Regions from separate parts of the Psychrobacillus sp. genome, predicted to be linked through region 2. Evidence: riboswitches for the same ligand, from Rfam matches in the RefSeq annotation. Region 2 holds a riboswitch; the other holds the start of a gene.
The links. A riboswitch is a leader RNA that binds a small molecule or an ion and turns the genes downstream of it on or off. The one in region 2 is predicted to bind preQ1.
Positions count from the first base shown of each region.

Region 1: linked by a shared signal. The riboswitch ahead of queD (6-carboxytetrahydropterin synthase QueD) and the one ahead of queD (6-carboxytetrahydropterin synthase QueD) in region 2 are both predicted to bind preQ1.

Region 1 is NZ_JBAEAP010000417.1:1,816-5,938, reverse strand. Features, by position in the region: gene AC06OU_RS12255 (YhgE/Pip domain-containing protein) at 1-342, opposite strand, end outside; gene AC06OU_RS12250 (TetR/AcrR family transcriptional regulator) at 481-1,065, shown strand; gene AC06OU_RS12245 (HIT family protein) at 1,159-1,587, shown strand; PreQ1 riboswitch class I at 1,677-1,723, shown strand; gene queD (6-carboxytetrahydropterin synthase QueD) at 1,850-2,323, shown strand; gene queE (7-carboxy-7-deazaguanine synthase QueE) at 2,316-3,044, shown strand; gene ahpC (alkyl hydroperoxide reductase subunit C) at 3,720-4,123, shown strand, end outside.
Region 2 is NZ_JBAEAP010000423.1:86-3,569, forward strand. Features, by position in the region: partial or broken gene AC06OU_RS12405 (SDR family NAD(P)-dependent oxidoreductase) at 1-120, shown strand, start outside; gene queE (7-carboxy-7-deazaguanine synthase QueE) at 426-1,154, opposite strand; gene queD (6-carboxytetrahydropterin synthase QueD) at 1,147-1,620, opposite strand; PreQ1 riboswitch class I at 1,751-1,797, opposite strand; partial or broken gene AC06OU_RS12420 (GGDEF domain-containing protein) at 2,553-3,484, opposite strand, start outside.

The DNA.
Region 1 (4,123 bases), on a different contig from region 2:
TGATGTGTTGTTTACCATGGCATTTTGTACGGATTCATTAAAACCTTCAGGAATAACTAAAGCTGCATAATATTGTTTATTCGCAAATAATTTTTCAATATCTGCTTCTTTTTCATTAGTAAAAGCAATCGTTGGCTCTTTGCCATCCATCCCTTTACTCATTTGTTCAGCTGCTGCCTTCACAACGTCAACGTGTTCGCCCTCATCACTTGTAATCAGTGCAACGGGTAGATTTTTTACTTGTGGATCTCCTTGAGCAAATAAGTTTAAGGAGAATAGCGCAATTATTAATATAACAGCGATGGGTGCAGCCCATGCTAATTTTTCTTTAAATAGTCTCAATCGATTTCGTCCTTTCTAATTTTCAACATGTTGTTTATTAGTGTGCTTTAGTATGCGTTTATCTTATAATTTTTATGAAAGTAAAAGCAATGAACAAAAGTGAACAAGATGTTGAGTTTTGGTGGAAAGGTGATTTATATGAATATTTATGAAGAGAAGAATCGTAAAACGAAACAACTTATTCAGAAGTCATTTATGCAGATTTTAGATAGTAAGTCGTTTGAAATAATTACAATAGGGGATATTACGAAACATGCAAAAGTTAACCGAGGGACATTTTATTTGCACTATAAGGATAAATTCGATTTACTGGATCAAATAGAACAGCAGTTATTTGCAGATCTAGGGAACCATATTGATGAATTACAATCGAATTATTCACCTACACATACATTTGAAAAAGAACAAGAACAACTAGCTGCCACATTATTCAGTTCTATTAAAATGCATTCGCCTTTATTAAAAATATTCTTAAGCAATCATGGCAGAGCAGGATTTCATCTTCGATTTAGAGCTGCCTTTTCAGAAAAAGTACGTGTTAATTTAGAGAGAAATGATAGCATTAATGCCAAATTAAAAGTTCCAATGGAATATTTTTTATCGTTTATCACATCTGCATTTTTAGGGTTAATCGAGCAATGGGTGCAAAATGATTTAGACAAAACCCCTCAAGAAATGACATCAATATATATTAACATTATTTCTTTTATTCAAAAGAAGTAGCGAGAGACATAAGTTCGAGAATAACATCTACTGGCGTACAGGATGAGTGTAATAGCTGCAGGTAGAATATAAAAAGAAAGGAGTTCTGCTATTATGGAGCAATGTTTGCTGTGTCATTTAGAGTTAGTGCCCTCACAAAACGTTATATTAAGTAATGAGTATTGTATGTTTTTACAACTTGACGAGGCTCGTGAGAAAGGTGTACAGCTTGAGGGAGCTGGTATTATTGTGCCAAAAATACATAGAGAGACAGCTTTCGATTTAACGAAAGAGGAATGGAATGCTACTTATGAGCTTCTACAGAAAGTGAAGCAATATTTAGATGAGCTTTATGAGCCAAGTGGCTATAATTTAGGCTGGAATTGTGGAGAAGTGGCAGGGCAGCATATAAATCATGCGCATTTTCATGTTTTGCCAAGATATAAGGAGGAAGCATTAGCTGGAAAAGGTATAAGATATATGTTCAAAGCGGAAAAAAATAAAAGAAATGTAATGGAGTTTAACGTATCAGAGGAACTTTAACAGTATTATTGACAAGGTACAAAAAAGTATATTTGAAATTTCTTACCATTTTATATAATATATTCTTATAAAAGAATGCCCGGAATTAAACGGGAGAGGTTCATAGCTAATACCCTCTATAAAAAACTATGGAAACATGACAATTCGCCATGTCCATATAGGACGTGGCTTTTTTATGTTTAATGCATATGTTTTATTAGAATGATTGTTAAGGCCTCTCTGGAGAAATGTCGGGACCATTTTTAAGGAGGAATTTTAACGCATGTCTAATTTTAGAATAGTTGATAAGCTACAAATAATCGAGGAAGATATTCAAAGTAGTCAGCTGAAATACCATTCAAAACGTGTTCTTGTTAGCAAAGAATTTACTTTTGATGCTGCTCATCATTTGCATAACTATGAGGGTAAATGTAAAAATCTACATGGTCATACGTATCGCGCTGTACTAGGTTTAAGTGGCTATACGGATAAACGGGGCATTGTGGTTGATTTTGGAGACATCAAGGAGATTTGGAAACAGAAAATAGAAATTTATTTGGATCATCATTATATAAATGAAACACTACCACCGATGAACACCACTGCAGAAAATATCGTCGTTTGGATTTATGAGAAGTTGACGGAAGCCTTACTTGAGGAACAACGGTTTAATGGGACACGTATGGAGTTTATCAAGCTGTATGAAACTCCTACAAGCTATGCTGAGGCGAGAAGGGAATGGATGGAGGTTGAGTAAAGTACCTGTGATAGAGATTTTTGGTCCTACAATTCAAGGTGAAGGAATGGTAGTTGGCCAGAAGACTATGTTTGTACGCACTGCCGGCTGTGATTATTCCTGTTCCTGGTGCGACTCATCCTTTACATGGGATGGCAGTGGCAAGCATCTTATCGTACAAATGACAGCAGAAGAGATCTGGTCTGAGTTGAAACACCATGGAGGCAACGGTTTTTCATTCGTCACGATATCAGGAGGAAATCCGGCACTTCTTCGTCATCTGGGAGCTCTTGTTGCCATTTTAAAAGAGAATAATATTAAGATTGGCGTTGAAACCCAGGGAAGTAAATGGCAAGATTGGTTGTATGAAATAGATGAACTGACAATTTCTCCGAAGCCTCCTAGCTCTGGTATGACGACAGATTTTTCTGTGCTTACTAGTATGTTGAAGAAACTGAGAGATAGAAGAAACAACCAGCATATATCTCTTAAAGTCGTCCTATTCAATCAGGAGGATTATACCTATGCTAAAGACGTTCATCTCCGATACCCAACTATTCCTTTTTATCTACAGGTAGGAAATGATGATATTACTTCAAAGGATAATATGCATTTAGTTAGCCATTTATTAAAGAAATATGAAATGCTAATCGATCAAGTGATGATGGATGAAGAATTAAAGAACGTTAAAGTGCTGCCTCAGTTACATACACTCATCTGGGGAAATAAAAGAGGTGTATAGCTCTTCTTATAGATACGGACGTTGGCCATTTAGAATATAGTAAGTATGAAATTCCTTTTAAAATAAGGCTATGTTAAAGGTACAGGTTGATTTAAAATACACTTTAAAAATGAGCTAGGATATTTTCTCCTGGCTCTTTTTACTTTGATATTGTTTTTTACTAACGCACACGTTAGTTGAATAACTAAGCTTATTTGTGATCCTCAATAGTTTCAATGTCACTGAGAAAAATTAAACCATTTCTTTTTATCGTGTATCCAACAAAGTATGTCTCACCTTTCTGAATTAAATTCATTACCATTGGTTCCCTAACAATTACGTTAATCTCTTCTTGATATCCCACTGGATTATTGGAGAGAACAACTTGCAAAATATGTGCTTTGGTACTTTAATTCGTATGCTCCGTGGAAAGAATCCTAATTCGATTCATTCGTTTTTTTGGAAATGGATTCTATCCGGATTGTAAGTCTATCTTAATAGGACCTTTACTTTTTTTAAAAAAATAATAATACTACTCATATTCTATTAGTAGTAAATGTTAGTAATTCATTTTCATACCTTAATGGTTGACTGAGAACTAAATGTATAGAATAATAAAACTATACATTAGAATTATTATAAGATAATTTTAATACTTATGAGAAATAATAAATAATACATAGGAGGCTATAAATCATGGCATTAATAGGTAAAGAAATTGCACCATTCACTGCAAAAGCATTTCAACAAGGTGAATTTATCGACGTATCTTCTGAAAACTTCAAAGGTAAATGGTCGGTAGTATGCTTCTATCCTGCAGATTTCACTTTCGTATGTCCTACAGAGCTAGAAGACTTACAAAATGAATATGCAACATTAAAATCTTTAGGAGTTGAAGTTTACTCTGTATCGACAGACACTCACTTCACACATAAAGCTTGGCATGATACTTCCGATACTATCGGCAAGATCGAATACATAATGATTGGTGATCCATCCCACACAATTTCTAAAGCATTCGATGTATTAAATGAAGAAGATGGCTTAGCAGAGCGTGGTACTTTCATCCTTGACCCAGAAGGTATTGTACAAGCTTACGA
Region 2 (3,484 bases):
TTAAAACGTGTAGCACAACCAGAGGAAGTATCAAACATGGTACTATTCTTAGCTTCTGATGAATCTAGCTATTCAACAGGTTCAGAATTCGTGATTGATGGTGGATTAACTGCACAGTAAAATGATAAAAGGTGGATTTTCTATTTACTTAAAAAATCGACCTTTATTTATTAATTAATTTTACCTCAATTGAACTATGAGATTTTTTCTAGACTAGCCTATATAAACACTTTCACATATTCCAGCTGCTGATTCATAAAAGCGTATGGATTAAAGTACCAAAAAGCGAATTTCGCGGGGGTTTCTCCAATAATCTGTATCTAACTCTGGTCATTTTTTCACTCCTAGGTATTGTATGAAAAAAAAACTGAATTATGTCATCCTATCCCCTTACCAAACTGCTCAATATTATAGAAACACTTCCGTTATACTCCTCTTTTATTTCCCCAGACGAGAGTGTGTAGTTGTGGAAGGACTTTGACATTTTTTAATTCATCATCCATCATCACTTGATCAATCAACATTTGATATTTCTTTAATAAATGATTAACTAACTTCGTATTGTCCATCGTAGTCGTGTCATCATTTCCAACTTGAAGATAAAAAGGAATAGTTGGGTATCGGAGATGAACCTCTTTTGCATAACGATAATCCTCTTGATTAAATAATACAATTTTTATAGATATATGCTGATCGTTATTTCTGTCTCTAAGTTTTTTTATCATACTAGATAGTGTAGAAAAGTCTGTTATCATACCAGAACTAGGGGGCTTAGGTGAAATCGTTAGCTCATCGATTTCATATAGCCAATCTTGCCATCTACTTCCTTGTGTCTCCACACCAATCTTTATGCTATTCTTTTTTAAAATTGCAATAAGTGATTCTAGATTACGTAGAAGTGCCGGATTTCCTCCCGAAATTGTAACGAAAGAAAAACCATTGCCTCCAAGGCGTTTTAACTCAGACCAAATGTCTGCTGCCGTCATTTGAACAATAAGATACTTACCACTGCCATCCCAAGTAAATGAAGAATCGCACCACGAACAGGAATAGTCACAGCCGGCTGTACGTACAAACATAGTTTTCTGACCCACTACCATGCCTTCACCTTGGATGGTAGGACCAAAAATCTCTATAACCGGTACTTTACTCATTCTCCATCCATTCCCTTCTAGCTTCCGCATAGCTTGTAGGAGTCTCATATAGCTTGATAAATTCCACACGTATATCAGTAGAACCTTGTTCGTCTAGCAATGCCTCACTCAACCTCTCATAAATCCAGACGACGATATTTTCTGCTGTCGTGTTCATTGGAGGCAGTGTTTCGTTTATATAGTGATGATCTAAATAAATTTCTATTTTCTGTTTCCAGATTTTCTTGATGTCTCCAAAATCTAGCATGATACCACGTTCGTCCGTATAACCACTTATTCCTAGTACTGCGCGATACGTGTGGCCATGCAAATTTTTACACTTACCTTCATAGTGATGCAAATGATGAGCGGCATCAAAGGTAAATTCTTTACTAATGAGAACTCGTTTTGAATGATATTTTAGTTGTTTCATTTGAATATCTTCATTAATCTTTTGTAGCTTTTCAACAATTCTAAAATTAGACATGCCTTAATTCCTCCCTTAAAAATATTACCGGCACTTTTCAAGAGAGGTACTAGCATATCAATCATTCCATTAAAAAGTATGTACTAAACAGAAAAAAGCCACATCCTATATGGACATAGCGTCTCGTCATGTTTCCATAGTTTTTTATAGAGGGTATAAGCTATGAACCTCTCCCGTTTAATCCCGGGCATTCTTTTATAAGAATATATTATCTAAACTGGTAAGAAATTTCAAATGATATTTTGAAATTACTATGTTCTTAATACTGTAAGTAGATGATTTGAGAAAGAAAGGTTGATCGCACATGGAAACGGTACAAACATTTCTACAAGAATTCAATGATAAGATGCAGATTTTAAATAAAGCTACTGCGGAAGCATCTGGATGACCCAAACTACTAGTGAAGCTAAGTGGGTGATCTATTTGGGGAGGCGGAAACAAAGTTCAATCTATTATAACCAAACGCAAGTTAGAAGATAGAATATTGGTGTAAGCTATACACAGAATACATAATTAGTAATGTTATTACGGGTTACTATGCTATATTAAATAAGTAATAAACAACTCTCGTTGACACCGAATAATGGTAACTTTAGATTAGGCAAATTAGCATTATTGGGTGCCAAACCCATTAGAGTTCTTTAGGAACAAAGAATTCTACCGCAGCATCTCCTTGTGAGATGCTGCTTTTTTGTTTCTTATTATTTAATAGGGTTTCCCATTTTAAAGGGGGATTTTTATTCCATTAATGATTGTTATAATAATACTGTTAAATCGGTACCAGCTTATCAGTGGTTTTCGCACTTACTTATGGTATGGTTCTCCGTACTGTTGCTAATTGCGATTTCTATATCATACTTATTTACAAATCTATGTATTTTTCTACTTCTTTTACGATCAGCTTTAAATGTTGATTTTTTCAAGTGTATTCTCTATATTTTTTTCATTAAATACTGTTCTTTAATATGTTTTTTATCCTCATACATACGCGCATCGCATGTATGATAGAGATACTCATAATTTATACCATCTTCTTTAACAAAAGAAATTCCAATGCTTGGTACAACTTCAATTTCGATGTCGTCTATCATATACAAGTTTTTTGAGAATACAAAACGTGTCTCATTTATCTGATTTAAAAACTTTTCCTTTGACTCAATTTGCTCAAAAAACATGATAAATTCATCTCCACCTAAACGTGCTAGTATATGGGGATTTGGTAAATTATCACGCAAGCAATTGGCCGTAAAAATTAACACATTATCTCCCGTTAGATGCCCGTATTTATCATTGACTTCTTTAAAAAAGTTTAAATCACAAATCATTAATGCAGCGTCTTGTTTTCTCGATTGCGCCAACTTTCGTTTTACTTCTTCTTCAAAATAAGTACGATTATATAAACCTGTTAGTACGTCGTGGTGAGCTAAATATTCATATTGTTTGGATTGCTGAAGTAAACTTTCTTCATACTTTATAGATTCTGTAATGTCATGTAATATAAACATCTTGCCAATCGGCTTATTAGTATTTCCATTTACAAAAGAAAAGCGAACATTATAATACTTTTCTCCGAGTTGCATTGATTGTGTAGTTAAGTTATCTTTTTCTAATTTATGTTCAATAAATTGTAGTAGTGGTGGAATATGAGATAGTACTTCTGCGGCAGAGTTACCAATCAACTTTTTATTAGGTAGCTGTTCAAATAATATATTGGCAGATTTATTATAAATTTTTAAAGTATTGTCTATATCAAAAATAATAACGGCATCATTTATAGATTCAAAAACTTTTTTCATAGCTAGAGGAGACAATTTCAACAGATTAAATTTGTAAATTCCCCATAAGTAAAATAAAGAAGAAAAAA